Regions from separate parts of the Streptomyces sp. CY-1 genome, predicted to be linked through region 3. Evidence: riboswitches for the same ligand, from Rfam matches in the RefSeq annotation. Region 3 holds a riboswitch; each other region holds the start of a gene.

Region 1 (10,137 bases), 2.3 Mb from region 3:
GCCTCGTCGTTGATCAGCCGGATGCGGCCCTGGGCGTCCAGGGCGACGACGCCTTCCCGGATGCCGTGCAGCATCGCCTCGCGCTCGGCGAGCAGCGCGGAGATATCGGAGAAGGCCAGATCATGGGTGCGCCGCTGGAGCCGTCGGGCCACCACATACGCCGCCAGGGCGCCGACGGCGAGCGCGCCGCCCGCGTAGGCGAGCATCTCCGGGACCGAGGCGACGAGCCGGGCGCGCACGCTCTCGTAGGAGATGCCCACCGAGACGGCGCCCACGATGCGGCCGCTCTCGGCGCGCAGCGGCACCTTGCCGCGGGCCGACCGGCCGAGGGTGCCCTCGTCGATCTCCATGATCTCCCGGCCCTCTATGGCGTCGGTGGGGTCGGTGGAGACATGCTTCCCAATCTCGCCCGGGGAGGTGTGCGACCAGCGCACCCCGCGCCGATCCATGATCACGACATATTCGGCGCCGGTCGCCCGGCGGATGCGCTCCGCCTCGGTCTGCACGGGCCCGTCGGGGGTGGGCCGGGTGTGCTGGAGCGCCTCGGCCAGCCGGGGCTCGGCGGCCGTGGTCTGGGCGATGGCGAGGGCGCGGCGCATGGCCTGGTCGTCGAGGTGGTCGCTGAGCGGCGCGAGGAAGAGGCCGGTCGCGAGCACGGTGACACCCGTGGCGATGGCGAGCTGCATCAGCAGGACCTGGGAGAAGACGCGTCGGGGCCAGCCGATGCGCCACCTTGTGGCCGTGGCTGCCTGCCCCGGCGGTATCGCGGCGCTCATGGCAACGAAGGGTAACCAAGGGCGGGCCGGAGGGGCCGCGCCAGGACCCGGGGGAGGGGCCCGAGAGGCGCGTTTCCGGGGCGGCTCGGGTTCAGGGAGCGGGGCGGCGATCTCGGAGGGCGACGGGGGCGGGGCGTGGGCTCAGAGGCGGCCGGCGGCCATCGCCCGTACGCCGGGTGCGGGCCGCCGGGCGGCCCGGATCCCGACGACCTCCATCCGGGCCGGGGAGCCCAGCGGGAGACCGCAGCTCTCCGGCCGCGGGGGCGCCGCGGCGACCCGCGCGACGCTCACCCGCCAGGCCCGGCCGTCGCGGTGCGCGACGGTCACGGACCAGACCGGGGCCTCGCCCGCGCTCCCTGCGACGGTCAGCGCGTCGGCCCCGTCCTCGCCGGTCAGCTCGCGGACGGCCAGCTCCGCCGCCTGGCCGGGGCGCTCCCAGGCGGAGCGGCCGCGGCAGCCCTCGGTGACCACCCGGCCCTGCCGCAGCGCCTCGATGACGTCCTTGACGCCTTGTGCGGTGGCGCGGCCGTAAGTGTAGCCGTGCGGCAGCACGACGAGGGTGGGGGAAAAGCGATGGCCGCCGATATGCGTGATCTCCCAGGTGCCGTGGACACCGGAGGCGGCCAGCTCGCCCGCCAGCGGGCGGCCGAGGAGGGCGCAGCAGCGGTCGCGCTTGCCGTTGGTGCACACCAGCACCAGCGGATCGCCGGTGTACTCCTCCCAGGCCGCGGGGTCGTGGGGGCGCAGGGTGAGCCCGCCGGGATCGCCCGCGCCCAGCGCGGCGAAGTCCAGACCGAGCAGCCCTGCGGGATCGTCCAGGGCGGTGGTGCGGATCCAGGAGCGGCCGGGCCGGGTGTGGGCCACGAAGACCCGGTGCCGGGCGCCGGTGTGCAGATCGGCGTGACGGCCGGGGCGGCGGATCAGCGCGACCCGTACGCCGGTGTACTCTGCGGCGTGCTCCAGCGCGCGTCCGAGGGCTCTGTCGAGCCGGCTGGCGGTGAGGGCCTCGGTGCCCCAGGGCCCGGGCTGTTCCACCAGCAGCCAGGTGGGGGCGGTGGCCGCCGTCCCGGCGAGCGGCTCGGACAGGTCGCGGGAAGCGGTCGCGCACGTGCTCACGAAGGTAAGCCTAACCTCTCTTGATCGATAGTGCGCACCGGAGTCGTGAGCATGCCCCGTGCGTGTGTACCTGAGCCCCCGGAAGAGCGGGCGGCGGGAGCCGCATGAGCGCCTTACGGTCCGCATACGGCGGAGGGCGGCAGTCCGCATCCCGCCGTGTGCCTGCCGTTCCACGGCGTGGGAGCCAGGCGCGACAATGGCGCTTCGGGGGTGGAGGGGGCGGATATGGGCGGTTTATGGGCGCGGTGGCGCAGGCGCCGGGGGAGACGCGGGGCGCGCTCGCTGGACCCCGGACTGAGGGCGATGGTGAGGGCGGCCTACGACGAGGGGCGGCCGATTCCCGAACCGCTCGCCCGTAAGGCGGCCGAGGCCGGTGATCCGCGAGGGATGACCGTCTACGGCATCGGGCTGGGCGAGCGGGGCGCGTACGCCGAGGCGGTCCACTGGCTCGGCAAGGCCGCCGCGGCGGGTGACCTCTCGGCCATGGTGGTGCTCGGCACCGTCCATCTGGACCACGGTGAGCTGGGCGAGGCGGAGCGGCACTTCCGGCGGGCGGCGGACCGCGGCCACGCCGGTGCGCGCCTCGCCCTCCGGCAGTTGCGCGCCCGGCGCAACGGCAGCGGCCACTGACAGGTGTGGCGCCGCCCTCCGCCGCCCGCGAGGCTCGGGGCCCGCCGCCAGCCTTCCGCCGTCCCAGGGTGCCGGGGCCGGGGGAGTGAACGGCGCGGGGGCCTGTGTACGCCGCGGGCGTCCGTGAGCCGCGAGGGTGCTTGTGAACGGCGCGGTGGCCCGTGAACGCTGCGGGTGTCCGTGAACGGCGAGCGTGCCTGTCGGCCTGGCAACGCTGGGGCGCCCGCACACGCCGCGGGCGCCCGCACACGGCGAAGGGCGCGGCACCCTCGCGGTGCCGCGCCCCTCGTCCTGCTCGTGCCGGGCTACACCGGCCCGGCCACCACCGTCACCGGCTTGGCGAGCGGTTCACCCGAGCCGTCCCGGCGCGGGTCGATGTCCGGCAGCGCCGCCGGGGTTCCGTTCGCCCCCGCCGCGCGGGCCGGGGTCGCGCCGGCCCAGGCCAGGACCAGGATGTCCTCGCCCTTCAGGAACCGCTGGCAGCGCACTCCGCCCGTGGCCCGGCCCTTGCGCGGGTACTGGTCGAACGGGGTGAGCTTGGCCGACTGCTGTACCGAGTCATCGAGCGTGCCGCTCGAGCCCGCGACCGTGAAGACCACCGCGTCGCTCGCCGGGTCGACGGCCGTGAACGAGATCACCTTGGCGCCGGAGCCGAGCTTGACGCCCGCCATACCGCCCGCGGCGCGCCCCTGCGGCCGCACCTGGCTCGCCGCGTAGCGCAGCAACTGGGCGTCGTCGGTGATGAAGACCAGATCCTCCTCGCCGGTGCGCAGCTCCACCGCGCCCACGATCCGGTCGCCCTCCTTGAGGCCGATGACCTCCAACTCGTCCTTGTTGGCCGGGTAGTCGGGGACCACGCGCTTGACAACGCCCTGCTCCGTGCCGATCGCGAGCCCCGGTGAGGACTCGTCCAGGGTGGTGAGGCAGATCAGCTCCTCGTCCTCCTCCAGGGAGAGGAACTCGGCGATGGGCGCGCCGCCCGCCAGATTGGGGGGCCCGGCCGACTCCGGGAGCATCGGGAGGTCGATCACCGTGAGCCGCAGCAGCCGCCCGGTCGAGGTCACCGCCCCCACGGAGCCCCGGGCCGTCGCCGGGACCGCCGAGAGGATCACATCGTGCTTGGCGCGCTTGGCCTTCCCCTCGACCGGGAACGGCTCGCCGTCGGCGGTGCGGGCCAGCAGCCCGGTGGAGGACAGCAGCACCCGGCAGGGGTCGTCCGCGACCTCCAGCGGCACCGCCGTCACCGGTGCGTTCGACGACTCCAGCAGTACCGTGCGGCGCGGGGTGCCGAACTTCTTGGCCACCGCGGCCAGTTCGCCGGAGACCAGCTTGCGCAGCTCGGCGTCGGAGTCGAGGATCCGGGTCAGCTCCTCGATCTCGGTGTTGAGCCGGTCGCGCTCCGACTCCAGCTCCAGCCGGTCGAACTTGGTCAGCCGGCGCAGCGGAGTGTCCAGGATGTACTGCGTCTGGACGTCGGAGAGGCCGAAGCGCTCGATGAGGGACCGCTTGGCCTCCGCCGCGTTGTCGCTCTGCCGGATGAGGCGGATGACCTCGTCGATGTCGAGGAGGGCCACCAGCAGACCCTCGACCAGGTGCAGCCGGTTGCGCCGCTTGGTGCGGCGGAACTCGCTGCGCCGCCGGACCACGTTGAAGCGGTGGTCGAGATAGACCTCCAGCAGCTCCTTGAGCCCCAGCGTGAGCGGCTGGCCGTCCACCAGCGCCACATTGTTGATGCCGAAGGACTCCTCCATCGGCGTGAGCTTGTAGAGCTGCTCCAGCACGGCCTCGGGGTTGAAGCCGTTCTTGATCTCGATGACCAGCCGCAGCCCGTGCTCGCGGTCGGTGAGGTCCTTGACGTCCGCGATGCCCTGGAGCTTCTTCGCGCCGACCAGGTCCTTGATCTTGGAGATGACCTTCTCGGGCCCCACGGCGAAGGGCAGCTCGGTGACGACGAGGCCCTTACGGCGGGCCGTCACGTCCTCCACGGCCACCGTGGCGCGGATCTTGAAGGTGCCGCGCCCGGTCTCGTAGGCGTCCCGGATGCCGCTCATGCCGACGATCCGGCCGCCGGTGGGCAGGTCGGGGCCCGGCACATGGCGCATCAGGGTGTCGAGGTCGGCGCCCGGGTGCCTGATCAGATGGCGGGCGGCGGCGATGACCTCGCCCAGGTTGTGCGGCGGCATATTGGTCGCCATGCCGACCGCGATCCCGGACGTGCCGTTGACCAGCAGGTTCGGATAGGCGGCGGGGAGGGTGACCGGCTCCTGCTCACTGCCGTCGTAATTCGGTGAGAAGTCGACCGTTTCCTCGTCGATCGACTCCGTCATCAGCGAGGTCGCCGACGCCATCCGGCACTCGGTGTACCGCATCGCGGCGGGCGGGTCGTCGTTGCCCAGGGAGCCGAAGTTCCCATGGCCGTCGACCATCGGCAGGCGCATGGAGAACGGCTGCGCCATGCGCACCAGCGCGTCATAGATCGACGCGTCGCCGTGCGGATGGAGCTTTCCCATCACCTCACCGACGACACGGGCGCACTTGACGAAGCCGCGCTCGGGGCGCAGCCCCATCTCGTTCATCTGGTAGAGGATGCGGCGGTGCACGGGCTTCAGCCCGTCTCGGGCGTCGGGCAGCGCGCGCGAGTAGATGACCGAGTAGGCGTACTCGAGGTAGGAGCCCTGCATCTCGTCGACGACGTCGATGTCGAGGATGCGCTCCTCGAAGTCGTCCGGCGGCGGGGTCTTCGTGCGGCGGCGGGCCATCGCGCTTGCGGCTCCTTCAACTGCCGATACGGGATCTGACGCCGACCATTGTGGCCCGCGCCGCCGACAAGTGTGGAACGGGCCGGGGTGGCAAGGGCCGGAGCGGGCTCCGAAACCGGGCCCGGCGGCCCCGTATCACGGCCCCTCGAAGGGCGAGGTCCGGCGCCCGAGAGGCCGCGGAAACGGTTCGGGGCAGCTCGGGAGGACGGGAACGGACCGGAACTTCGCCAGATGTCCGTCCCCTTGCATACAGTGACAGAAGCGCTGCGCATGCGGCTGGCACGCGCTCCATCACGCGATCGAAGGGACGTACATGCCCATGGGTCACACGGCCACGCAGCAGGCCGGCTCCGGCGGCCTGAAAGCGACCGAGCACCGCCTGGCCAATGGCCTGCGCGTGGTGCTCTCCGAGGACCATCTGACCCCGGTCGCCGCGGTCTGTCTGTGGTACGACGTCGGCTCGCGCCATGAGGTCAAGGGGCGCACCGGCCTGGCTCACCTCTTCGAGCACCTGATGTTCCAGGGCTCGGCGCAGGTGACCGGCAACGGCCACTTCGAGCTGGTGCAGGGGGCCGGCGGCTCGCTCAACGGCACGACCAGCTTCGAGCGCACCAATTACTTCGAGACCATGCCCGCCCACCAGGTCGAGCTCGCCCTGTGGCTGGAGGCCGACCGAATGGGGTCCCTCCTGACCGCGCTGGACGAGGAGAGTCTGGAGAACCAGCGCGACGTCGTCAAGAACGAGCGCCGCCAGCGGTACGACAACGTGCCGTACGGCACCGCCTTCGAGAAGCTCGTCTCCATGGCGTACCCCGAGGGCCATCCGTACCACCACACCCCGATCGGCTCCATGGCCGACCTGGACGCGGCCTCCCTGGAGGACGCGCGGGAGTTCTTCCGCACCTACTACGCCCCGAACAACGCCGTGCTGTCGATCGTCGGCGACATCGACCCCGAGCAGACGCTCGCCTGGATCGAGAAGTACTTCGGCTCCATCCCCTCCCACGACGGCAAGCGCCCGCCCCGGGACGGCACGCTCCCGGAGGTGATCGGCGACCAGTTGCGCGAGGTCGTGGAGGAGGAGGTCCCGGCCCGCGCCCTGATGGCCGCCTACCGGCTGCCCCACGACGGCACCCGTGAGTCCGACGCCGCCGATCTGGCGCTGACCGTCCTCGGCGGCGGGGAGTCCTCCCGGCTCCACAACCGCCTGGTGCGCCGCGACCGCACCGCCGTAGCCGCCGGATTCGGCCTGCTGAGGCTGTCCGGCGCCCCCTCGCTGGGCTGGCTGGACGTGAAGACCTCCGGCGGCGTCGAGGTGCCCGCCATCGAGACCGCCGTCGACGAGGAGCTGGCCCGCTTCGCCGAGGAGGGGCCGACCCCGCAGGAGATGGAGCGGGCGCAGGCGCAGATCGAGCGCGAGTGGCTGGACCGGCTGGCCACGGTCGGCGGCCGGGCCGACGAGCTCTGCCGGTACGCGGTGCTCTTCGGCGACCCGCAGCTCGCGCTGACCGCCGTGGAGCGGGTGCTCGACATCACCGCCGAGGAGGTGCGGGCCGTGGCCGCGGCGCGGCTGCGCCCCGACAACCGCGCCGTGCTGGTCTACGAGCCCGTCGAGGGCGCCGAGGACGCAGCCGACACCGCCGAAGCCGCCGAGACCGACGCAGAAGGGAAGGCGGCCCAGTGAGCGACGCCGTCACCGCGACCATGACCTTCCACCCGCAGCCCAAGGGCGGCGCGCCCAAGCCGTGGGCGTTCCCGGCCCCCGAGCGCGGTGAGCTGCCCAACGGCCTTACGGTGCTGCGCTGCCACCGACCCGGCCAGCAGGTCGTCGCCGTCGAGATCAATCTGGAGGCGCCGCTGGACGCCGAGCCGGCCGGGCTCGAAGGCGTCGCCACGATCATGGCGCGCGCCCTGTCGGAGGGCACCGACAAGCACGACGCCGAGGAGTTCGCCGCCGAGCTCGAGCGCTGCGGCGCCACGCTGGACGCGCATGCCGACCACCCCGGCCTCCGTGTCTCCCTGGAGGTCCCGGTCTCCCGGCTGCCCAAGGCGCTCGGGCTGCTGGCCGACGCCCTGCGCGCCCCCGCCTTCCCGGACGGCGAGGTCGAGCGGCTGGTGCGCAACCGGCTGGACGAGATCCCCCATGAGCTGGCCAACCCGGCCCGCCGCGCCTCGATGGCCCTCTCCGCGGCCCTCTTCCCGGCCGAGTCGCGGATGTCCCGGCCGCGCCAGGGCACCCAGGAGACCATCGAGGGCATCGACGCCGCGGCCGTGCGCGCCTTCTACGAGGCGCATGTCCGCCCCTCCACGGCCACCGCCGTCATCGTGGGCGACCTCACCGGGGTCGACCTCGACGGGGCGCTCGCCGACACCCTGGGCGCCTGGACGGGCGGGGCGGGCGTGCCGCGCACGGTTCCCCCGATCGTCGCCGACGACCTCGGCCGTGTGGTGATCGTCGACCGGCCGGGCGCGGTGCAGACCCAGTTGCTCATCGGGCGCGTCGGCGCCGACCGCCATGACCGGGTCTGGCCCGCGCAGGTGCTCGGCACGTACTGCCTGGGCGGCACTCTCACCTCCCGCCTCGACCGTGTGCTGCGCGAGGAGAAGGGCTACACCTACGGGGTGCGCGCCTTCGGCCAGGTGCTGCGCTCCGCGCCCCCGGCGCCTTCGGGCGGCTCCGCGGGCGCCGCCATGCTGGCGATCAGCGGCTCGGTGGCCACCGAGGTCACCGGGCCCGCGCTGGAGGACCTCTGGAAGGTGCTGCGCACGCTGAAGGAGGAGGGGCTCACCGACGAGGAGCGCGATGTCGCGGTGCAGAACCTGGTGGGCGTCGCCCCGCTGAAGTACGAGACGGCGGCGTCCGTCGCGGGCACCCTCGCCGACCAGGTCGAGCAGCACCTTCCGGACGATTTCCAGGCGCAGTTGTACGCCCGCCTCGCGGAGACCGGCACGGTGGAGGCGACCGCCGCGGTGGTGTCCGCCTTCCCGGCGGACCGGCTGGTCACGGTGCTGGTCGGGGACGCCTCGGCGATCGAGGAGCCGGTCCGGGCGCTGGGCATCGGCGAGGTGAGCGTCATCTCCGGCTGAGCCGCTTCGAGTTGGCCGGTTGGCCGGATCCGATCCAAGAACCCGCGATCCGGCCGGCTCACCGACGATCCGGGTTGGCTGACGGTCCGGCAGCCGGTCCGGTCGACGAGTTCACAGCGGAAGGGCCCTGGCCCCCGTAAGGGTGCCGGGGTCCTTCCTTCATGCCCGATTTGCGGCAGTGACAGCTTGTTTGGTTTGTGGGGAGAGCAACAAAAAACCGGAACCGTTTGGTGATCGAAAGCGGGCCCGTTTAGCGTCAGTCCGGCTGTTCGCCAGCAACCCGCCGCATCCGCGGCACGGACAGTCATCGCCGAGTCCCCGTACGGCGCGAGCCAGGGGAGCCGGGGACCCACACGTCCCCAGGGGTGAATCGGGCGCCTTCCCCGGCCGGGGGAGGAGTCCGTAGGAGACCTTCCTGCTCCGAACCCGTCAGCTAACCCGGTAGGCGAGAAGGAAGGAAAGGAGTGCGCCTCAGTATGGCGTCCACCCGCACTGCCACCGGGAAACACCGCCGGACCACCAAGGTCAACGTCCGCACCGGCGCGAACGTCGTGGGCATCACCACCGTCGCCTCGGGCGTCGTCGCCGGGATCACCGGACAGGCGTTCGCGGCCGACACGGGCCCCAGCCCCCAGCAGACCGGTCTGACCCAGGCGATCGTGATCGGCGACGGGATCGCGGACCAGATCGAGGCCCAGGCGCAGTCCCAGGAGACCGCCGCCGCGCAGGCCGCCGCCAAGGCCAAGGCGGAGGCGATCGCCCGCCAGGAGGCCGCCAGAAAGGCGGAGGCCGCGGAGAAGAGGGCCAAGGCCGAGCGTGAGGCCAAGGAGCGCGCGGCGCGCGAGGCCGAGCGCAAGCGCCTCAACACCTTCGAGACGCCGATCAGCGGCTCCTACGTCTCCACCGGCTACCACGCGTCCAGCGGACTGTGGTCCTCCGGCAGCCACACCGGCATCGACTTCCACGCCTCCTCCGGCACCTCGGTGCACTCCGTGGGCATGGGCGAGATCGTCGAGGCGGGCTGGGGCGGCTCCTACGGCAACAACGTCGTCATCAAGATGAACGACGGCACCTACACCCAGTACGGCCACCTGTCGTCGATCAGCGTCTCGGTCGGCCAGAAGGTCACCCCCGGCCAGCAGATCGGCCTGTCGGGCGCCACCGGCAACGTGACCGGACCGCATCTGCACTTCGAGGCCCGCACCAGCCCGGACTACGGCTCGGACATCGACCCGCTGGCGTATCTGCGCTCGCACGGCGTCAACGTCTGATCTCGCGGCACTCCGCGAACGTCCGGCCCCGCGGGACTCCGCGCACGCCCGCGGTCCCGCGAGAATCCGAGAAGGCCCCGTCCACCGGACGGGGCCTTCGGCGTGCCGCCGCCCGCTGACCAAAAAATATCCATGAAATGCACTCCGCCATCGGAAAAGACGTCCGATTGGAATAGAGTCGTTCAATGCGCGTTCCATGGATGCGTTTCGCGGGCGTTAAGGCGGAGGTTTCGACAATATGGGACCGGAAGTGAGCGGGGATACGACCGAGGTCCAGGGCGGTCGCCGGATTTCGGCGCATGCGGTGTGCACGGCGATTCGCGACGACATCGTCTCCGGCACATATCGGCCCGGCAGCCGGCTCACCGAGGAACTTCTCGCCCGGCGCTACGGCGTCTCGCGGGTGCCGGTCCGCGAGGCCCTGCGCACCCTGGAGTCCGAGGGCTTCGTGACGACCCGGCGGCACGCGGGGGCCTGCGTCGCCCAGCCCTCCGAGCG
Region 2 (10,137 bases), 1.2 Mb from region 3:
CGGGGAGAGCTCGACCGGTGCGGCCGGGCCGAACGAGCGCATATACGTGTAATAGGCACCCGGATCGGCGGCGAACTCCGTCCCGTACAGCGGCACCCGCTTGCCACTGCCATGGGCGGGGCAGCCGGGTGGCGGCACCGCCGAAAAATCCGATTGCGTGTTCATCAGGTGCTCCTAGCGGGTACGTTCCTGTAGGTAACGGACAAGCGCCATCAGGGCATTGGCCGATGACTTCTCGTCACGTGCGTCACAGGTGACGATGGGGGTCTCGGGCAGCAGATCGAGCGCCTCGCGCAATTCCTCGTCGGGGCGGGTCGGCGTGCCGTCGAAGTGATTGACGGAAATCGCATAGGGGAGTCCGTAGTGCTCCACCAGGTCGATGACCGGGAAGGATTCCTTGATGCGTTCGGGATCGACGAGGATCAGCGCCCCGAGAGCGCCCCGGGTCATGTCCTCCCACACCTGGACGAAGCGTTCCTGTCCGGGTGTGCCGAAGAGGTAGAGGACAAGTCGTTCGCTCAGCGTGAGCCGGCCGAAGTCCATGGCCACGGTGGTCGTGGTCTTGCCCCGGGTACCCATGAGGTCGTCGACGTGGGCTCCGGCCTGAGTCATCCGCTCCTCGGTGCGCAGCGGAGGAATCTCGGACATGGTGCCGATGAACGTCGTCTTGCCGACCGCGAAATGCCCCACGACAAGAATCTTGGCCGCGATCTGCACCGCTTCGTTCAGATAGACATCGTCATCCGAAACGGGCCTGGAGCCCATCCAGCACCTCCTGAAGGAGCGAAACGTCGACAAGCTGCGCGGGAGGCGCGGGGGCACGGGTGATCAGGTACCCGTCCGATGAGAGATCGGACAGCAGAACCTTCACGATGCCGATCGGCAGCCCCATATGCCCCGCTATCTCGGCAACCGAGAGATAACCACCCGCGCACAGCTCCAAGAGGCTGCGCTTCTCCGGGTCGAGCTGACTGGGGGGTCTCTGTTCGGACGCGGTGACCAGCGTGATCAGGTTGAACTGGTCATTCTCCGGCAGCCCGCGACCGTTCGTGATGACGTACGGTCGCACTAATTGAGCGGACTGGGGCTCCTGCTCGCCTGGCGCCGTCATGCCTGTATTCCGGTGTTTTCGCGCGGTGGTGTGGACAGCGCCTTGCCGAGCTGCCCCACAAGCTGCTGCATCCGGAAGGTGATGTCGGCCATGTCGACATCCGGGGCGGAGGAGACCGCCAGATACGCGCCCTCACCCGCGGAGATGAGGAAGACCCAGCCACCGTCGAACTCGACCAGGGTCTGGCGCCATGTCATATGGGAGCCACCGCAGAAGCCGGCCATGGTGCGGCTCAGCGACTGGATGCCGCTCATCGCCGCGGCGACGGTGTCGGCCTCGTCCTTTTTGACCTCTTGAGAACGGGCCATCAGCAGACCGTCGGCGGAGACCAGGATCGCATGACGAGCCCCTGGTACTTCCAGGGCGCTCTCAAGCATCCATGACAGGTCGTTGTTCACTGAGGATCATGCCCTTCCCTGTTCGGGTTTGCTGAGCGTCCGGACTGCGTGCCGCGCTGGAACGCGCCCATGATCGATGCGGATTCCTCGCTCGTCCGGGCCGGGGCACTGGTGGAGTCCGCTCTGGGGACGATGGAAATCGAGCCCTTACGGCGACGTTTGGGCAGGCCCCCCGCGGTGGCACCGCTCACGGTCGAACCGCTGACGGCGGCACCGGTCATGGCGGAACCGCTCGGCTGCGGCTGCTCGGCCTCGGCGGGAACGTGGGTCGTCGGCTGCTCTTCCGGCTCGGGCATATTGGTCAGAAGGTCCTCGGGGAGAAGCACGACCGCGCGTACACCACCGTAGGGAGAGGCCGAATCGACGGACACCGTGAAGCCATAGCGCGCGGCGAGCACACCGATCACCGCAAAACCGAACTGCGGCGGATTGCCCAGTCCTGTTACACCGGTGGCGTGCGTGGCCGAGAGCAGCTTGTCCGCCCGGTTCTTCTCCTCCTCGTTCATACCGACACCGGCGTCGTCGATGATGACGCAGACACCCTTGGGGACGGTGCGGATGGTGATGTCGATCGGCGAGTCGGGCGCGGAGTAACTGGTCGCGTTGTCCAAAAGCTCGGCCAGCGCCAGCGCGACGGGCTCCACGGCCCGGCTGACCAGGGCGAAGTTGCTCTGTGAGCGGATTTCCACCCGGGTGTAATGGCGGATGCGGCCCTTGGCGCTGCGGACCACGTCGTACACCGACGCGACCGCGCGCTGCCGGCCCAGCCAGCCGTCACACAGCACCGCGATGGACTGCGCACGCCGACCGAACTGCGAGTTCATATGGTCGATCTCCAGGAGGTCCTGGAGAAGCTGATGCTCGCCGTATTTGTCCTGTGTCTTGGAGATGGCGAGCTGCTGCTCGTTGGCGAGGCCCTGAAGCGTACGCATGGCGGACTTCAGAGCGCTCTTGGTGGCCTCCTCGGCGCGGTTGTGAGCCTCCTGGACCGCCTCGGCGTAATTGTTGTCGAGGTCGGCCGCGCGTTTCTCGAGCTCCGCCTTCTCCTGGCGCAGATTCGCCCGCGCCTTTCGCCCGCGAATAATGGCGGTTGCGGCGAGAGGCGTGCCAGCGATCAGGGCCCAGAGCGCTGGATCCTGTAGATATTGCGTCATTAAGACTCTCTTTGAACGACTAGACCGCCAGGGACTTTAGGGAGGTGTGGTGCGTTATGCGATCTGGAGTGTGCCTGAGCAGCGGTAAGTCAGCGCCCGTACGGCGCCCGCGGGTTCCGGGGACATCGCACTCGTCTTGCCGACGGCAGCGCACAGGCGTCGGTGCGCCGGAACGGCTCCATATGCCCAACTGGCGGCATAATGCTCCTCAGAGTGGGGACCCTCTCGGCTGATGTGCCGGATCGCCGTGTGTCTTACGCGCCCTTGGCTCGCCTGGCAAGCGCGGTGATCGTATCACCGGTATCACTGGGCCCCGTGCATGTGCCCCAGTCTCATTCGTTCACCTGACGCCGTTTCAGCCACACCGTCAGTTCACCACGTTGACCGACGTCAGGGCATGTCCCGGGGGTTCGTATCGGGGCGGCGCGGGCAACCGCCGAACGGCGGTCGCAGCCATCAGATATCCGGGCATTCGGCCCGCGCTGTGCATGGGTGGTGAAGGGTGTGTGGAGATGAATGGGGAATTCCGCTGGACATTCATCCCGGTCATTACTCTCTTATTCTCTTTGTTCTGTTTATTCACTTATTTCTCATATTGCCCGTTACTTCCGACAGGCCGGAGGTGGCGACCGGTCGCGGGTATCGTCGGGGCGTGTCGGAACAGCCCCGTGACAGCTCCGCTCCCACCCTCTTCACCTGGGAGTTCGCCACCGATCCCTACCCTGCGTACGCCTGGCTACGCGAGCACGCCCCGGTGCACCGGACCACGCTGCCCAGCGGTGTCGACGCCTGGCTGGTGACCCGTTACGCCGATGCCAGGAAGGCACTGGCCGACCCCCGGCTCTCCAAGAACCCCCAACGGCACAGCGCGGCGGCCCACGCAAAGGGCAAGGTGGGCATTCCCGGCGAGCGGCGTGCCGATCTGATGACACATCTGCTCAATATCGACCCTCCCGACCACACCCGGCTGCGGCGCCTGGTCTCCACGGCGTTCACCCCGCGCCGGGTGGCCGCGTTCGCCCCTCGGGTGCGGACCCTCACCGATCAGCTCATCGACGCCTTCGAGGAAAGGGGGGAGGCGGACCTCATCCATGAGTTCGCCTTCCCTCTCCCTATTTACGCGATCTGCGATCTGCTCGGGGTGCCGCGCGAGGACCAGGACGACTTCCGGGACTGGGCCGGGGCGATGATCCGGCACGGCGGCGGCCCGCGCGGCGGAGTGGCCCGCGCCGTGAAGCGGATCCGCGCGTATCTCGGCGAGCTGATCCACCGCAAGCGCCTGGAGCTCGTGGAGCGGAGAGAAGAAGAGGACGGGGAGGACCTGATCTCGGGGCTGATCCGGGCCAGCGACCACGGTGAGCACCTCACCGAGAACGAGGCCGCGGCCATGGCCTTCATCCTCTTGTTCGCCGGCTTCGAGACCACCGTCAACCTCATCGGCAACGGCGTCTACGCACTGCTGCGCCATCCGGAGCAGCGCGCCGTCATGCAGCGGGCCCTGGAAGAAGGGGACGAGCGGCTGCTGGCCGCCGGGGTCGAGGAGCTGCTGCGCTACGACGGGCCCGTGGAGATCGCCACCTGGCGGTTCGCCACCGAGCCGCTCACCCTGGCGGGGCAGCGCATCGCCGAAGGGGAGCCGGTGCTGGTGGTGCTCGCCGCCGCCGACCGGGACCCCGAGCGGTTCGCGGAGCCCGATGTTCTCGACCTCACCCGCCGCGACAACCAGCACCTCGGCTACGGCCACGGCATCCACTACTGCCTCGGCGCCCCGCTCGCCCGGCTGGAGGCGCAGACCGCGATCGCCACCCTGCTGCGGCGGCTGCCCGGACTGCGGCTCGCGGCGGAGCCGGAGGAGCTGCGGTGGCGCGGCGGGCTCATCATGCGTGGGCTGCGCACGCTCCCGGTGACCTGGAATTCCGCGGACCGCTGAGGCGTTCAAGCCCCGTACGTACGGACATTGGTGACGAATGATCAGCCGTGTGACCGTGGCGTGACCTGGGATACATCGGCTTGTGATGATCGAGTGCCCTCGCTATGTTCACCGGCAACCGAGTTCGCCATAGAGAGGGCAATCGCATGCGTTCCGGTAATGGTCGACACCGTCGCCCCCGTCAGGCCCCGGCCATCATCGTCGCGGCGGGGGTCACGGGAGCGAGCATCGCGCTGCCCCTCTTCGGGGCGTCCGGCGCACAGGCCGCCCAGACCGCCACCTGGGATCAGGTCGCCGAGTGCGAGAGCGGCGGGATGTGGAGCGCCAACGAGGGCAACGGCTTCTACGGCGGACTCCAGCTCACCCTCGACATGTGGAAGGACTACGGCGGCACGCGGTACGCCCCGCGTCCCGACCTGGCCAGCCGCTCCCAGCAGATATCCGTCGCCCAGTCGATCCTCGGCGACCGTGGCCCCGACGCCTGGCCGAGCTGTGCGCTGGGCGCCGGGCTCACCGACGGCTCCGGGGCCCCCGATGTGAACCCCGGTGACACGGCCGGCCCGGACCAGGGGGCCGGCCGGGGCGAGGCGGGGGACCGGGAGCGGGACGGCGCCTCCTCGCAGGACTCGGACCGTTCGGGGACGTCCGACAGCGCCGGTAAGCCGGATTCGTCCGGATCGACCGGTAAGCCGGAGGCCCCCCACACCTCCAAGTCCCCCGACGGACTGGACGGCTCGGCCTCGGACACCCCGACGTCGGACGGCTCGGCCTCGGACGACCCGGCCTCGGATGACCCGCACGACTCGGCGTCCGACGGTTCGAAGGGGTCCTCGGCGGATCCCTCCGCCGACCCCTCGCCCTCCGGCCGCCACCGCGGCACCCCGGACGCCGGGAAGCGGGCCGAGGACGGCGATTCGGCGGACGGACAGCCCTCCGGCCGCCACGCCTCGCGCGGCGCCGCGGACCGCGACCGGAGCCCCGCGGCCGACGATTACACTGTTCGCCCCGGTGACAACCTGTCAGGCATCGCCGAGGACCGGAATGTGTCCCGAGGTTGGGAAGGGCTCTACGAGAGCAACGAGGACCTCATCGGAACCGACCCCGACCTGATCATCCCTGGTCAGCGACTTGACCTCACCATCAGGGAGCAGTGATTCGGGGGGAATTGCCCGATCTGGTTCCGGTGAGACATACATCTCGTCACAATTTCCGGGGCGCACCTCGTGTCCGATCTCTCCTCACCCGGCCCTACCTGCGCCGATGTGGGCCGAGTGAGATCAATTACAGCCTCATTCGCTGCCATTGGGGTGTTTGAACGTTCTCGGGAGGTGTGTTTAACGTCTTTCCGCTCGCCACCGCGGGCACCGTCGATCGTCACGCCGAATCCTGCCGGCGGTCGGGGGGAATCCGACGCGTCAGCGCCGAAGGCAGGAGCGGGGGACCCAAGGTAGGTGCCGAGTGGCCTGTGGACACGGGCTCGTCGGCTAGGGGTGAAGCCGGGAGCGATCCTCGATCGCGACCGGCCGGGCAACTCACGTCCGAACCCGACAGCTCACCTCGTAGGCGTCGGTGAGGAAACGAACCAACGATGCTGAAGTCCAACGGGAAGCACCGCCGTCCCTCCAAGGCCACCCGTATCGCCGCGCTCACCGGTCTCGCCGGTGCCGCCGTGGCGGCCCCCCTCATCGGTGCGACCTCCGCCTCCGCGGCCACCACCTCCCAGTGGGACCAGGTCGCGCAGTGCGAGGCCGGTGGCAACTGGTCGATCAACACCGGCAACGGCTACTACGGCGGCCTCCAGTTCTCGAGCTCCACGTGGGCCGCGTACGGCGGCACCGCCTATGCGCCCACCGCGGACAAGGCCAGCAAGAGCCAGCAGATCCAGATAGCCGAGAAGGTCCTCGGCAGCCAGGGCAAGGGCGCCTGGCCGGTCTGCGGCAAGGGTCTGACCTCCGGCGGCAGCCCGTCCGCGCCCTCCGCCCCCTCCGCGCCGTCCGGTTCGCAGGGCCAGCCCTCGGCCTCCACCAAGTCGACCCCGGCCGCCCAGCCCGCCCAGCCGAAGGCCCAGCCGCACTCCGCGCCCGAGCGCGCCACGCGTGAGCAGCCCCGTGGCCCGATCAAGAAGGGTGACGGCGAGTACAAGGTCAAGTCCGGCGACACCCTCGGCAAGATCGCCAAGGAGCACCACGTCAAGGGCGGCTGGAAGAAGCTCTTCAAGCTGAACGACGACATCGTGGAGAAGGCCGACCTGATCTACCCGGGCCAGAAGCTGCACCTCGGCTGAGCCACGGTGCGCACCTGAGCGACGAGCCCCGGTCGGGCGTGCCGCCCCCATGGCGCGCCCCACCGGGGCTTCCTCATTGCCCAATTCGCCAGAAATCTTGATATGTGATTCGGAATCCGGCTTTTTGTGTCACGCCCCTGTCTCGTGGGGCGGGCGAACGCGGGGTGCAGCCCTCCCGGCCCGTTAGGCTCGTGCTGCTACCGCAGACCCATACGAAGGAGAACCTCGTGCCGTCCATCGACGTCGTCGTAGCTCGCGAGATCCTCGACTCGCGAGGCAACCCCACGGTCGAGGTCGAGGTCGGCCTCGACGACGGCAGCACCGGCCGTGCCGCCGTTCCGTCCGGCGCCTCCACCGGCGCCTTCGAGGCCCTCGAACTCCGTGACGGCGACAAGAACCGCTACAACGGCAAGGGCGTGGAGAAGGCCGTCCTCGCCGTCATCGAGCAGATCGGCCCCGAGCTGGTCGGCTACGACGCCACCGAGCAGCGTCTGATCGACCAGGCGATGTTCGACCTGGACGCCACCCCGGACAAGTCCTCGCTCGGTGCCAACGCCATCCTCGGCGTCTCCCTCGCGGTCGCGCACGCCGCCTCCGAGGCGTCCGACCTCCCGCTCTTCCGTTACCTGGGCGGCCCGAACGCCCATCTGCTGCCGGTCCCGATGATGAACATCCTCAACGGCGGGTCGCACGCCGACTCCAATGTGGACATCCAGGAGTTCATGATCGCACCCGTGGGCGCGGAGTCCTTCTCCGAGGCCGTGCGCTGGGGCGCCGAGGTCTACCACACCCTGAAGTCCGTGCTGAAGGAGCGCGGGCTGTCCACCGGCCTCGGCGACGAGGGCGGCTTCGCGCCGAACCTCGGCTCCAACCGGGAGGCCCTCGACCTGATCCTCGAGGCGATCAAGAAGGCCGGCTACCAGCCGGGCCAGGACATCGCGCTCGCGCTCGACGTCGCCGCCTCCGAGTTCTACAAGGACGGGTCGTACGAGTTCGAGGGGAAGTCCCGCACCGCCGCCGAGATGACCTCGTACTACGCCGAGCTGGTCGCCGCGTACCCGCTGGTCTCCATCGAGGACCCGCTGAACGAGGAGGACTGGGACGGCTGGAAGACCATCACCGAGCAGCTCGGCGACAAGGTCCAGCTCGTCGGCGACGACCTCTTCGTCACCAACCCCGAGCGGCTCGCCCGCGGTATCGACAGCGACACCGCGAACGCCCTGCTGGTCAAGGTCAACCAGATCGGCTCGCTGACCGAGACCCTGGACGCCGTCGAGCTGGCCCAGCGCAGCGGCTACAAGTGCATGATGTCGCACCGCTCCGGTGAGACCGAGGACGTCACCATCGCCGACCTGGCCGTCGCCACCAACTGCGGCCAGATCAAGACCGGCGCCCCGGCCCGCTCCGAGCGGGTGGCCAAGTACAACCAGTTGCTGCGCATCGAGGAGATCCTCGACGACGCCGCGGTGTACGCGGGCCGCTCGGCGTTCCCGCGCTTCAAGGGCTGACCCGCGCACCACCTCAAGTAGCAGACACGTCTGACACCCGTCCCCGGCCGTGGTCCCGTACCGTGACCGGGGACGGCGTTACGCGTCACTCAAGCGAAGTCATCACCGGGGAGGCGACGTGCCGGCGGATCGCGAACGGTTCTCCACCGCGACCAGGCTCAGGGCGCTCGGCGAGCACGCCGCCGCCCGGGTCTACCGGGTGCGGACCAAGCGCCGCCGGGGCCGGCTGACCGGCCGCGCGGCCCTGCTCGCGCTGGTCGTCTGCTCCCTCGTGGTGGCGCTCGCCTACCCGATGCGGCAGTACATCTCCCAGCGCTCCGACATCGCCGAGCAGCGCAGCGAGGCCCAGCGGGCCCGCGAGGACGTGAAGAAGCTGCGGGAGCGGAAGGCCCGGCTGCGCGACCCCGCCTACACCGAGCAGCAGGCCCGGGAGCGGCTGCACTTCCTGATGCCGGGCGAGACCGGCTACAGCGTGGTGGACGGCAGCGGCATCATCGAGCGCTCCACCGACCAGGGCGCGGCCGGCCGCCCCTGGTACTCCAACCTCTGGGACGCCGTGGACACGGCGGACGCGGCGGGGGCGGGCAGCGCGCGCCGCTGAGGCGCCGCGCTCCGGCCACCGGTCGCACCCGGCGTTCGAACCGACACGAAGAAGAAGAACTTTCCCACTCATGGATACGCCCCCGCCCCAGACGGAGCCCACCGCGCCCACCGACGCGGACATCCACGCCGTACGGGAGCAGCTCAGCCGCGTGCCCCGGGGCCTGCGTGCGATCGCGCACCGCTGCCCCTGCGGCAATCCGGACGTCGTGGAGACCGCGCCGCGGCTCGAGGACGGTACGCCCTTCCCCACCCTCTACTACCTGACCTGTCCGCGCGCCGCGTCCGCGATCGGCACGCTGGAGGCCGAGGGCGTGATGAAGGAGATGACGGCCCGGCTGGCCACCGACCCCGAACTGGCCGCCGCCTATCGCGCCGCCCACGAGGACTACATCGCGCGCCGCGACGCCATCGAGGTGCTCCAGGGCTTCCCCAGCGCGGGCGGGATGCCGGACCGGGTGAAGTGCCTGCATGTCCTGGTCGCCCATGCCCTCGCGGCCGGGCCCGGGGTCAATCCGCTCGGGGACGAGGCGCTCGCGATGCTGCCGGAGTGGTGGCGCAAGGGCCCGTGCGTGAGCCCCTGCGGGGCCGAGGGCGCGAGCCGGGAGGAGGGCGCATGACCCGCGTCGCGGCCGTGGACTGCGGCACCAACTCGATCCGGCTGCTGGTGGCGGACGCCGATCCGGCCACCGGGGAGCTGACCGAACTCGACCGCCGGATGAAGATCGTCCGGCTGGGCCAGGGCGTGGACCGCACCGGACGGCTCGCCCCCGAGGCCCTGGAGCGCACCTTCGCCGCCTGCCGCGAGTACGCGGAGGTCATCGGTGAGCTGGGCGCCGAGCGCGTCCGCTTCGTGGCCACCTCCGCCTCCCGGGACGCCGAGAACCGCGAGGAGTTCGTGCGCGGGGTCGTGGAGATCCTTGGCGTGGAGCCCGAGGTGATCACCGGGGACCAGGAGGCGGAGTTCTCCTTCACCGGGGCCACCAAGGAGCTCAAGGGCCATGACCATGTGGCCGGGCCGTATCTGGTGGTGGACATCGGCGGCGGTTCGACGGAGTTCGTCGAGGGCAGCGAGGGGGTGCGGGCGGCCCGCAGCGTGGACATCGGCTGCGTCCGGCTGACCGAGCGCCATCTGGTGGCCGACGGCCAGAT
Region 3 (10,137 bases):
GCTGGCGTACAACCTGGAGCACACCGACCACTACCCCATCCCACTCTTGGGTGAGCACGGTGGCCTACCGCTGGCCATCCATGCTTCGTACAGCAGGGAGGAAATTCTCCCTGCCCTTGGGCAGGCAGAGGTAGGCGGCTTCGTGCCGGGGAATTTCCGCGAGGGTGTGAAGTGGTGCGAAGGGATCCAGACGGACGCGCTCCTCATTACGCTCGAGAAGGACGATAAGGACTTCTCACCGCAGACCCGGTACAAGGATTTCGCGATGAGTCCAGACCGCTTCCACTGGGAATCGCAGAACCAAACATCTGATTCCTCCCCCACGGGACAGCGCTACCAGCAGCACAGGGAACGAGGATCCCATGTGCTGCTCTTCGTCCGGCGCTACAAGAAGACGGACATCGCAGGGCCCCAGCCCTGGATGCTGCTCGGCCCTGCCGAATATGAATCCCACGAGGGCAGCAAGCCCATGGGCATCGTCTGGCGACTCCAGCATGAGCTACCCGCCGACGTCTGGACCTACTCGGCCATCGCAGCGGGGTAGCGCTCGTGGGTCAGCCGAGATACGGCTGGTCGCGGTGGGCCAGGAAGTGACGAAGTCGGAGCTGTTGTGTGTGGTGCATGGGGAGTTCGGCAAGTTCGTCCGGCGGGACGAACCGCAGTTCCGTGGACTCATCAGAGATCGCCAGTTGGCCGCCCGCGATGCGGGCGGTGAAGCAGACGTTGAACTGTCGGCGGACCTCGCCGTCCGTGTAGGCGATGACGTGACGCGGGTCGGTGTACGTGCCGACAAGTCCCGTGATCTCCACGTCGAGTCCGGTCTCTTCCTTGACCTCACGGACAGCCGTGCCCGGTAGGGAGTCGGTCATCTCCATGCCACCGCCGGGCAGCGCCCAAAGACCATTGTCTCGGCGGCGCTGGAGCAGGATGCGTCCGCTCTCGTCGGTGACGACAGCGGACGCGGCGACAACCAAGCTGTTCGGCTCGGGGGCGTCCGGATCGTCGTAGTACTCGGTCCGCGCCACGGGTCACACTCCCTGTACCGGCGTCGCCGTCGTCCATACGGCGTCGAAGCTCTGAGCGTAGGTGTCGAACATGCCGCCATCGCCGTGTCGGCGCAGGTGCCAGACGGGAGCTCCGTACGCGTTCACGCCCCAGACGTGGGCGTTGACCATGACTTGATCATCCGCACGATAGAGCGAGTTGTAGAGGGTTGTTCCGTGCGTCCGCACCTCGACGCCCGGGGTGTCGATGAGGGGGCGGTAGTGCAGGAGAGCGAGCCGACAGCGGGATTCGATGCCGTGGCCGAACTTCTCTTCTTGGCCCCGCTGCTGGATGTTGGGGCTGTCAGCGTCTCCGACCGCAACACGTACGGCGCAGCCTAGGGCGGCACGTTCCCGCAGTAGATCGTTGAGGCGGGGGTACGCCTCGTGCAGGAAGACGGCGGCATATACGAGCACGTCAATCCGTTCGCGGGCCTGGGTCAGCATCTCCACGAACGTGGACACGGGGATGTCCGCACGTTGGTCGTAGAGCGCCACAAGCTCGGGGCTGACCGCGCGGGCGGGGCGTGCTTGGCGGAGCGCTGGCCATAGGGCGTGCACGTCTTCTCCTAACGTTTCTGCTGCCAGGATGGCCGTGCTGCGTCGCGGCGTACGGTTGAGGTTGACCCATCTTTCAACGGATTTGGGGTCTACCTCGACCTTTTCCGCGAGGGTGGCGTATGTCCAGCCTCCGGACGCCATGACGGCACGTAGCCTCTCGTTCGGCACCTGAGTCTCTCCCCACATGTCGGGACGGCACTAGGGACGTTTTACCCGACGCGGGACGTCCCGAAGTGGGGTTTAAGGGAGGTTCCTACGTCCTGATCACAGCGCGATGATCGCGAAAAGACTCCCGCGACCGTTGCAGGCGGCCCGGGAGCGTGGTCAATGCTGTGAAGGAGCGTCAACGTGCAGGAGAATATCGCCGGACCCGTGGAATGGCTGCTGCGACTGGTAGTGCCCGCACCGGCCCGTCATCGCGCCGTTGGGGCCCGGCCCGCCATGGCATGTGTGGATGCGGATACACCGACGGTTCTCACGGCCCGTGTTTCTGTGGTGGCGGTGGCGCTGTGAGCGTACGTCCCCGTCTGCTGCCGTGGTCCGGTCCCGCAGGGCAGCGGTGTTATCTGGTCTCCGATGCGGACAGCACGGGCTACCTGTCGAAGCTGGCTGACGAAATGGAAGCGGTCCAGCTCCAGATGGGCACTGAACTCATCGGCCACGCCCGCCTGATGCTCAGCGACCGGAAAGCGGACGCCCGAGAGCTCCGCTACCTCTCGAACCGTCTGATCGAAGCGCTGCAAGACGCTCTCCGGATCTCGGAGAGTCGCGGCGGGCGTATCCCAACGCCCGACGAGGCCGAGAGTGACGGGCGGCTCGCACGGATGAGGGGGCGCAATGAGTGAGGTGCCAGGAGGCTGGCAGGTCGGTCCGGCCCCGGGGCGCGGTCTGCTTCGTACGAAGGGCGGCCTGCTTGAGCTGCCGCTTCACGTGCTCCGGCCCGGTCGCGCGTCTTTGGCATCTCTGGTGCTGACGGTGGTGGAAGCGGAGCAGTTGCACGCCGCCTTGTGCTACGCGCTTGGCGACGAGCCTGCACCCGAAAAAGCGCCGGAGTGCCGTCAGCCGGTCCGTTATCCAGGTGGCCGACAGAAGTACTGAGGCCGCGTGGCGGAATCCCACTTGAGTCGCGCGTGGCGTGGGAGTTGTTGTGGCAGTGCGGATGCGGTCGACTGGGGTGAGCCGGGACTGGGTCAACTCGGGTCACCCGCGTCCGTTTGGTGCTTGCGAGTCCGTTCGGAGCGCCTGCTGCGTAGGGTCGGAGCGAGGAGATCCTTGGAGTGGGAGGTAGTGGGATGGCTGGAGTGCCGACGGGGGTTGTGGCGGCGGGTGGGTTGGTTGGGGGGTATTCGGTGGCTCGGTGGACCAAGAGGCGGCCCTTGGGTGGGGTCGCGTTGGCCGCCGCCGGGGTCGTGGCCGCTCGGGGGTGGCGGGAGAAGGCGGGGAACGGGACGGCGGCCGCGCTCAGTGGGGCGTATGTGGCCGCCTTCGCCGGGTCGCATCCGCTCGCGAAGAAGATCGGGGCCTGGCCGTCCGTCTTTGCCGTCTCGGGTGGCGTTGCTCTCGCGTCCTGGGTGCTTGCTGATCGGCGGTAGGGGTCGTGGGCTTACGAGGGCGGGCTCGTCTGGTCTTGAGGGGCCCGCCCTCGTTGGGGGTTTGGCTGGGCGGCCGGCGCTCAGTCCGATGCCGAGGTCAGCAGGTCCAGTTCCGGCTTCGTCAGTTTGAGGTCGACCGATGCCAGCAGGGGCGGGAGTTGGTCGGTGGAGCTGGCGCTGGCCAAGGGGGCCGCGACCGTGGGCTGGGCGAGGAGCCAGGCCAGGGCGACCGTGGTGGGCTCGGTGGCGTGGTTGGCGGCGACGTCGTCCAGGGCGGCGAGGACCTTCTGGCCGCGCTCGGTCTCCAGGTGCTGGGCCGCGCCCGAGGAGCGGGGGCTGTCGACCGTCGTGCCCGGGCGGTACTTGCCGGTCAGGAAGCCGGACGCCAGGGAGTAGTACGGGATGGTCGCCAGGTGGTGGCGGGCGGCGACGTCGGCCAGCTCGCCCTCGAAGGTGTCGCGGGAGACCAGGTTGTAGTGCGGCTGGAGGGCGACATAGCGGGCCAGGCTCTCCTGGGTGGAGAAGGTCAGCAGGGCCTCCAGGCGCTCCGCGCTGACGTTGGACGCGGCGATCTCGCGGACCTTGCCCTCTCTGACCAGCTCGTCCAGGGTGCTGATGATCTCCTCCACCGGCACCGACGGATCGTCGTAGTGGGTGTAGTAGAGGTCGATGTAGTCGGTGCGCAGCCGCTGGAGGGACTCCTCGACGCCCGATTTGATGGCGGACGAGGTCAGACCGCGCGGCTCCGGGGAGCCGGCGCCCACCTTGGTGGCGAGGACGATGTCGGATCGGTTGCGCCGGGAGGCGAACCAGTTGCCGAGGATGGTCTCGGACTCGCCGCCCTCGTTGCCCGGCACCCACGCGGAGTACACATCGGCGGTGTCGATGAAATTGCCGCCCGCCGCGACGAAAGCGTCGAGCACCCTGAAGGACTCGGCCTCGTCGGCGGTCCAGCCGAAGACGTTCCCGCCCAGGGAGAACGGGAAGACGGACAGATCACCGATCTTCTGTGTGTTGTCAGCCATACGGTTTTACAACGAGTGGCCGGGCGGGGTTGTTCCTGGGGGTGGCCTCGGGCGGGGTGTTCCCTTGGGGGTCCCTGGGGGGGTCCTTGGGGGTCCTTGGGGGTCCTTGGGGGTCCTTGGGGGTCCTTGGGGGTGTTCCTGCGGGGCGGCCCGTCAGGGCGTAAACCGGCGGCCCTGGCGTCAAGGGGGGAGAGAGCGCCAGAGCCGCCGGCGTATCAGGGATTCATCCCGTGCTGGCGCAGCCAGGGCATCGGGTCGATCGGCGAGCCGCCGCCCGGCCGGACCTCGAGGTGGAGGTGCGGGCCGGTCACATTGCCGGTGGCGCCGACGCGGCCGATGACGTCGCCCGCCGTCACCTTGCCCGAGGTGACGACCATCGACGACAGGTGGCAGTACCAGATCTCGGTGCCGTCGCTGAGGGTCAGCACGATGCGGTAGCCGTACGAACCGGCCCAGCCCGCCTGGGTGATGGTGCCGCCGTGCACCGCCTTGGCCGGGGTGCCGGTCGGGGCGGCGAAGTCCTGGCCGGTGTGGTCGGCCGACCAGATGTCGCCCGCTTGGCCGAAACTCGCGGTCAGGGTGTACGAGCCGACGGGGAGGGTGTACGCGGCGGCGAGCCTGGCCTGGCGCTCGGCCGCGGCCTTCTTCTCGGCCGCCTCCTTCGCCCGCTGCTCGGCGGCCTTCTTCTCCGCCTCGGCCTTGGCCTTCCGCTGGGCGGCCACCTCCGCGGCCTGGTCGGACGCCTTCTTCGCGGCGGCCTTCGCCGCGGCGGTGCGGTTGTCCTCGTCCGCCGCGTTCTGCTGGTTCTCGGCCTGCTGGAGGATGCGGGCGCGCAGCGCCTCGCCCGCGTCGGTGGTGCCGCGCTGCTCGTCCGCGCTGGTCAGCCCGGCCTCGGAGAGGGGGGCGGCGGCCGTCTGCGGGTCACTGCTGTCGTCCGACGCCCAGGAGCCGATACCGGGCAGGTCCTTGGCGGCGGGCAGGCTGGCCTTGACCTCATCGGCGACATGGCCGAGATCCGGCATCGAAATGGGCGGCTTGGGACGGTCCTTGGCGCTGGCCATACCGCCCGCACCGACCGCCGCGATCACACCGACCCCGAGGACGGCGCCGCTGCGCGCCATGGTCCCGCCGCGCTGCTTGGCCACGCGGTGCCGGCCGCGTACGGGAGCGATGGACTCCTCGGTGGGGTTCCACTCCTCCCAGGGCTCGGTCTCGAATCCGGCACCCGGGCCCTCGAACGCGTCCCCATCCGCGTCCAGGTACCGATCGTCGGGGGCGAAGTGGCCGTCCCCGGAGCTCATCCCGCCGCCGGCATCGAAGCCGGGGCCGTAGGCGGTGGCGGTCCCCAAACCGCCTCCCCGTGTGCGATACGGGGCCTCGTCCAGGGCAGACCTATTGGACGCCACGGAGGCGCACTCCTTTCCTTCCTTCTCGCCTACCGGGTTAGCTGACGGGTTCGGAGCAGGAAGGTCTCCTACGGGTCACGTTCGACCCGATTCACCCCAAGGTGTTGGTTCCCCGGTTCCCTTGGTGCTGCTGGTGGTGCGGTACTGCCAGTGTGCGTACGGGATTCGGCGACGGCGCACGGTGCCGCCCTTGCGACGGTTGTGACGACCGCGCTGCGTTATCGAACGTTAATAGAGAGCGCGATGTGATTCCAAGCTGTTCTGAGGAATCCGCGCACCTTTGGCATGAACTTAGCGCTCAAGAAGGGACAAATAAGGGCGAGTCAACGCACTGGCCAAGGGTTCGTAAAAACGCATGCGGACCGATCGTGCAGCAATTGTTATGCGGAGGGGGCTCGGTCGACTACGCACCGTATGGACCCGGTCGGCTACGGACGGTGTGGGGGGTCGGCCTCCCCCGTATGGCCCGTGCGGTTCGCATCACCGTCGCCCTGCCCGTTCCCCCGTCCGTTCCCACGGGCCGCGGTCCGGCGGACCGCGAGCAGCGCCATGTCGTCCGATGTCCCGCCGTCCGTATGGCGCTCGACATCGGCCACCAACGCGTCCAGCAGCTCCTGCGGATCGGCGAAGCGACGGCCGCGCAGCCGCTGCTCCGGGTCGTAGAACTCGCCGTCGCGGTCCCGGGCCTCCGTCACCCCGTCCGTGAACAGCAGCAGCGTCTCCCCCTCCGCGAACCCCAGCTCCATCACCCGGTCCGGCCACCCCGCCAACTCCCCCATCCCCACCGGCAGCGCCGACGCCTCCGGCTCCAGGGCGCGCACCGCGCCGTCCTCCTCCATCAGCAGCGGCGCCGGATGGCCGCGATTGATCAGCCGCAGAGTGGAGTCGCCGCGCGGAATTTCGGCCACCACCGCCGTCGTGAACCCCTCGAACACCTCCAGGTCGGCCCGCCGGGCGCCCTCGCGCTGAAGCGCCCGCTCCAGGCGGCCCACGAGCGCCTCCAGGGTCGTCTCCTGCTCCGCCGCCTCCCGGAAGCAGCCGAGGAGGATCGCCACGACCTCCACGGCCCCCAACCCCTTGCCGCGTACGTCCCCGACGGTCAGCCGTACGCCGTGCGGAGTGTCCTGAACCGCGTACAGGTCACCGCCGATCGCCGCGTACTTCTCCGCCGGTACATAGCGCGCGGCGATCTCCAGTCCGGCCAGACGGGCGGGCGGCGCGGGCAGGACGGCGCGCTGGGCCGCCTCCGCCACTCCGCGCGCCGAGGCGAGCCGGTGGTAGCTGCGGCGTACGACACGGTTGATCGCCACCGCCAGCACGGTCACGGTGGCGACCGTGCCGATCTCGGTGGCCGCCTGGGTCGGGTCCTTCACCCCGTGCAACTCCGCCAGCAGACAGGTCGCGAGGACGGCGACGCAGGCCATGACGACGGTCTGGCGCAGCGGTAGGAGCGCCGCGGCGACCAGGGGGGCGGCGGCGAAGAAGGGCGAGGCGGTGTAGCCGGACGGGGTGGCCAGGTCGAAGCTGACGCCGGCGAGGATGAGGATGGCGGGAAGCCAGCGGGCCACCCGGCGGCCCGGCGGCCCCTGGCCGGCGTCCTCGGCCGAGCCGGGCCCCGCGGTGGGCCCGGTGAACCCGTCGGCGGAGGCGCCACCGGCCGCGGCGCCGGTGGCCATGAGCGTATGCAGGCGGGTGTGGCGGCGGTGGGTGTGCGGGCGGCTCAGCCGGGGCCAGGCCGTACGCCACTCCGTACGGGCGCCCGTACGAGCCCTGCTCCCTCGCACCCGCACCGGCTTCTCTCGCTTCCCTGGTCCGCGTCCCGCCGTCGTCACGGCGTCGCCGTCGCCGTCCTCGCCGTCCTCGCCGCCGTCGCCGCCGCCGTCGTCACCTTCGTCACCAGGCTTCCGGCTGACGGGCTGCCAGGCGAATCGGTGTCGGCCAAGCGGGTGCCGGACGGACGCCCGTGAGCGGGCCCGGCTCCGGCGCGTGCGAGGCGGGCACGCGACGGGCACGCGACGGGGGCACCGCGGGCAGACGAGGGGGCACTGCGGGCACGCGACGGGCGCGTGGCGGCGCGTCAGGGGCTGTGGGCGCGTCAGAGCCGACGAACGCCAGAGGCTACCCGGCGGGCGCGCTGCGGGCCCATCAGAGGCCACGAGGGCGTCAGCGGCCACGAGAGCGTCGGCGGCTACGGGCCCATCAGAGGTCGCGGAGCCGCCAGAGGTTACGGATGCGCCAGAGATTTACGGACGCTTCAGAGGTGACGGACGCGTCAGCGGCACCGACGCGTCAGCGGCACCGATGCGTCAGAGGTCGACGCCGAGCGCGCGGGCGTGGCGGTCCGCCGCCAGCTCCGCCGAGACCTCGTCGAGGTACACCTCGCACACCAGCCGTCCGTCCCGGGTGAGATTGTGCTCCAGCTCCCACAGCACGACCTCGTCCCCTCCCGCGAGCAGGAAGGCGTGCTCATAGAAGCGGCACCAGGTCGCGTCGGGGCCGCCGGAACGGCGCCGGGGCTTGGGCGCGAGGGCGATGTCATGGGCGAACGCGGTCGTCAGCAGCCGCTCGGTCTCCTCGCCCGGGCGGTCGGCGTTCTCCGCGCGGCGCAGGACACGACGGGCATGGTCGGCCGAATTGTCGGCCACATACGCACGGGAGCTCTCCAGGGGCTCGGCCGTGTGCAGCAGTTGGTCCGGCAGCCACAGCGGTAACCCGTCGAGCTCCTCCCAGCGGGCGCCGCCGAGGCGGTCATGGACGCGGCGCTCGGCCAGCGTCAGGGCGTCCTCGTCCGCGTAGAGCTCGTACAGCGGGCGACCGTCCTCGCCGGTGTTGTGCTCCAGTTCCCACAGCAGCAGGCTGCTGCCGTCGGGGAGCAGGAAGACATGCCGGTAGGTGCTGTAGCCAAGCTGGCCGCACCGCTCATTGCACTGTCGGCAGGACCGCAGCTCGGACTGGTGCATCAGGGCGCTCCGCGCCCGGGCCAGCACCGCCTCGCCGATCTCGAAGCCGTTCTGCGCACGGGCCAGCAGCCCGTCCATCAGCTCGGCCGGGGTCCCGTCCGCTCGTGAGTGCCCCATGTCTCTCCTCCCGCCTCCCGGCGTTGTTTCGCCGCGCCCCCCGGGCGACCACCTCGCGCACTTAGCGTAGCGGCGCGAACACGCGCCGCGCTGCGGTTCCGCGAAGCTGTCGGTGTGACTGTGCCTCACCCACTCCTGCGTCGTAGGGCTTGGATGTATCACTCGTCCGACCGGTCGAACAAGTACACGAGCGGGGCAGGGTGCGTCGGTCGGCCACCGTGGGCGCCGGGCCCCAGCGTCTCCAGGCCCCCTGCCGCGGAGCGTCTCGTAGTCGCTTCCTCTCATTCAATTAAAGGGATTCAGGTGTCCGCCGGGGCGAGAGGGGCCGAGCTGAGCCAAATGGTCCTTGTATTGGTCCCCCTTAGCGGGATTCTTGGAGAACACGCCCCGGAAGAGCAGCACTATGCCGGACGGGTGAAGCTGACTGGCGGCCCGAAGCCTTAACTGATGAGCTTCGTTGTGTCATGCGTCCGTGGAATTCGCGGAGCAACCCAGACGGAGGAATTAAGTGAACATCGGCAAGAAGGCGATTCTCCTGACCGCGGCCGCCGGCGCTCTGGTCATCGGTGGTGCCGGCGGTGCCCTGGCCAACAACAACGACGACTTCATCGTGCAGCTCAACCACTGCGACACGTCCACCGGTGCGACCACCAACACCGGCGGTGTCGCCCCCACCGGCGACCTCAACCTCGGCTCGGACTGCGTCAACTTCACCAACTCCCGCGGTTCGGTCATCCAGTCCAACGACTGCGACACGGCCACCGGTGTCACGCTGGTCACCGGCGCCGCCGCCCCGACCGGGGACACCAGCATCGGCTCCAAGTGCGCGAACATCGCCGTCGACGACGACAACGCCAAGCGTCACTGAGTCGCTGACCCTTTCATGGTGTTCCCGCCAGCGGTAACACCATGAGGCATCCCCCCCGTTGGGAATCGCGGCCCTGGAAGCTTCTCTTCCAGGGCCGCTGCCATGAAAAAGGTTTTTCGGTGACGGTGCCGAGCACATCGCGCCGAAAGCCCGATTGGAGGCTCTTCATGCACATGCGCAAAAGGTCGGCGCTTCTTGTGGCCGCCGTGGGTGCGCTGCTCATCGGCGGTGCGGGCGGAGCCGACGCCGCCGATTCCGGTCCCAGCCGCGCGACGGGCGCCAACGGCGGGACGCAGAGTAATCGCTGCACCACCAGTTCCGTCGTCGGCACCATCACCGTGGCCGCCGGCTCGACCGAGCTCAGCAATCAGACCGACTGCGTCAACACCGCCGAGTCGGGTGTGTCGGAGCAGAAGAACCGCTGCCGTACCCACTCCGTCGTCGGCCCGATCACCGTCGCACTGGCTCCCGGATCCGAAATCAAGAACGGGACCAACTGCGTCAACGTCAGCAAGTCGGGTGGTGTGACGAAGCAGACCAATGACTGTCGCACCACCTCCGTGCT

Evidence for each region. Region 3 has a riboswitch for cyclic di-AMP ahead of ACK1X7_RS24495 (M23 family metallopeptidase). Riboswitches for the same ligand answer to the same signal wherever they lie in the genome.
Region 1: linked by a shared signal. The riboswitch ahead of ACK1X7_RS34625 (M23 family metallopeptidase) and the one ahead of ACK1X7_RS24495 (M23 family metallopeptidase) in region 3 are both predicted to bind cyclic di-AMP.
Region 2: linked by a shared signal. The riboswitch ahead of ACK1X7_RS29770 (transglycosylase family protein) and the one ahead of ACK1X7_RS24495 (M23 family metallopeptidase) in region 3 are both predicted to bind cyclic di-AMP.

Annotation. Positions count from the first base shown of each region.
Region 1 is NZ_CP178393.1:8,043,429-8,053,565, forward strand. Features, by position in the region: gene ACK1X7_RS34595 (ATP-binding protein) at 1-776, opposite strand, end outside; gene ACK1X7_RS34600 (sucrase ferredoxin) at 918-1,892, opposite strand; gene ACK1X7_RS34605 (sel1 repeat family protein) at 2,196-2,522, shown strand; gene ACK1X7_RS34610 (DNA gyrase/topoisomerase IV subunit A) at 2,828-5,281, opposite strand; gene ACK1X7_RS34615 (M16 family metallopeptidase) at 5,595-6,965, shown strand; gene ACK1X7_RS34620 (M16 family metallopeptidase) at 6,986-8,368, shown strand; cyclic di-AMP (ydaO/yuaA leader) riboswitch at 8,667-8,830, shown strand; gene ACK1X7_RS34625 (M23 family metallopeptidase) at 8,845-9,639, shown strand; gene ACK1X7_RS34630 (GntR family transcriptional regulator) at 9,878-10,137, shown strand, end outside.
Region 2 is NZ_CP178393.1:6,903,605-6,913,741, forward strand. Features, by position in the region: gene ACK1X7_RS29735 (cytochrome P450) at 1-165, opposite strand, end outside; gene ACK1X7_RS29740 (GTP-binding protein) at 175-765, opposite strand; gene ACK1X7_RS29745 (DUF742 domain-containing protein) at 740-1,111, opposite strand; gene ACK1X7_RS29750 (roadblock/LC7 domain-containing protein) at 1,108-1,509, opposite strand; gene ACK1X7_RS29755 (sensor histidine kinase) at 1,506-2,663, opposite strand; gene ACK1X7_RS29760 (cytochrome P450 family protein) at 3,316-4,593, shown strand; gene ACK1X7_RS29765 (transglycosylase family protein) at 4,740-5,747, shown strand; cyclic di-AMP (ydaO/yuaA leader) riboswitch at 6,003-6,174, shown strand; gene ACK1X7_RS29770 (transglycosylase family protein) at 6,182-6,877, shown strand; gene eno (phosphopyruvate hydratase) at 7,105-8,385, shown strand; gene ACK1X7_RS29780 (FtsB family cell division protein) at 8,504-8,986, shown strand; gene ACK1X7_RS29785 (DUF501 domain-containing protein) at 9,057-9,605, shown strand; gene ACK1X7_RS29790 (exopolyphosphatase) at 9,602-10,137, shown strand, end outside.
Region 3 is NZ_CP178393.1:5,700,586-5,710,722, forward strand. Features, by position in the region: gene ACK1X7_RS24465 (DUF3427 domain-containing protein) at 1-544, shown strand, start outside; gene ACK1X7_RS24470 (NUDIX domain-containing protein) at 555-1,025, opposite strand; gene ACK1X7_RS24475 (helix-turn-helix domain-containing protein) at 1,029-1,772, opposite strand; gene ACK1X7_RS24480 (hypothetical protein) at 2,114-2,449, shown strand; gene ACK1X7_RS24485 (hypothetical protein) at 2,897-3,196, shown strand; gene ACK1X7_RS24490 (aldo/keto reductase) at 3,277-4,221, opposite strand; gene ACK1X7_RS24495 (M23 family metallopeptidase) at 4,437-5,627, opposite strand; cyclic di-AMP (ydaO/yuaA leader) riboswitch at 5,639-5,773, opposite strand; gene ACK1X7_RS24500 (PP2C family protein-serine/threonine phosphatase) at 6,056-7,417, opposite strand; gene ACK1X7_RS24505 (DUF6227 family protein) at 7,934-8,704, opposite strand; gene ACK1X7_RS24510 (hypothetical protein) at 9,213-9,572, shown strand; gene ACK1X7_RS24515 (hypothetical protein) at 9,740-10,137, shown strand, end outside.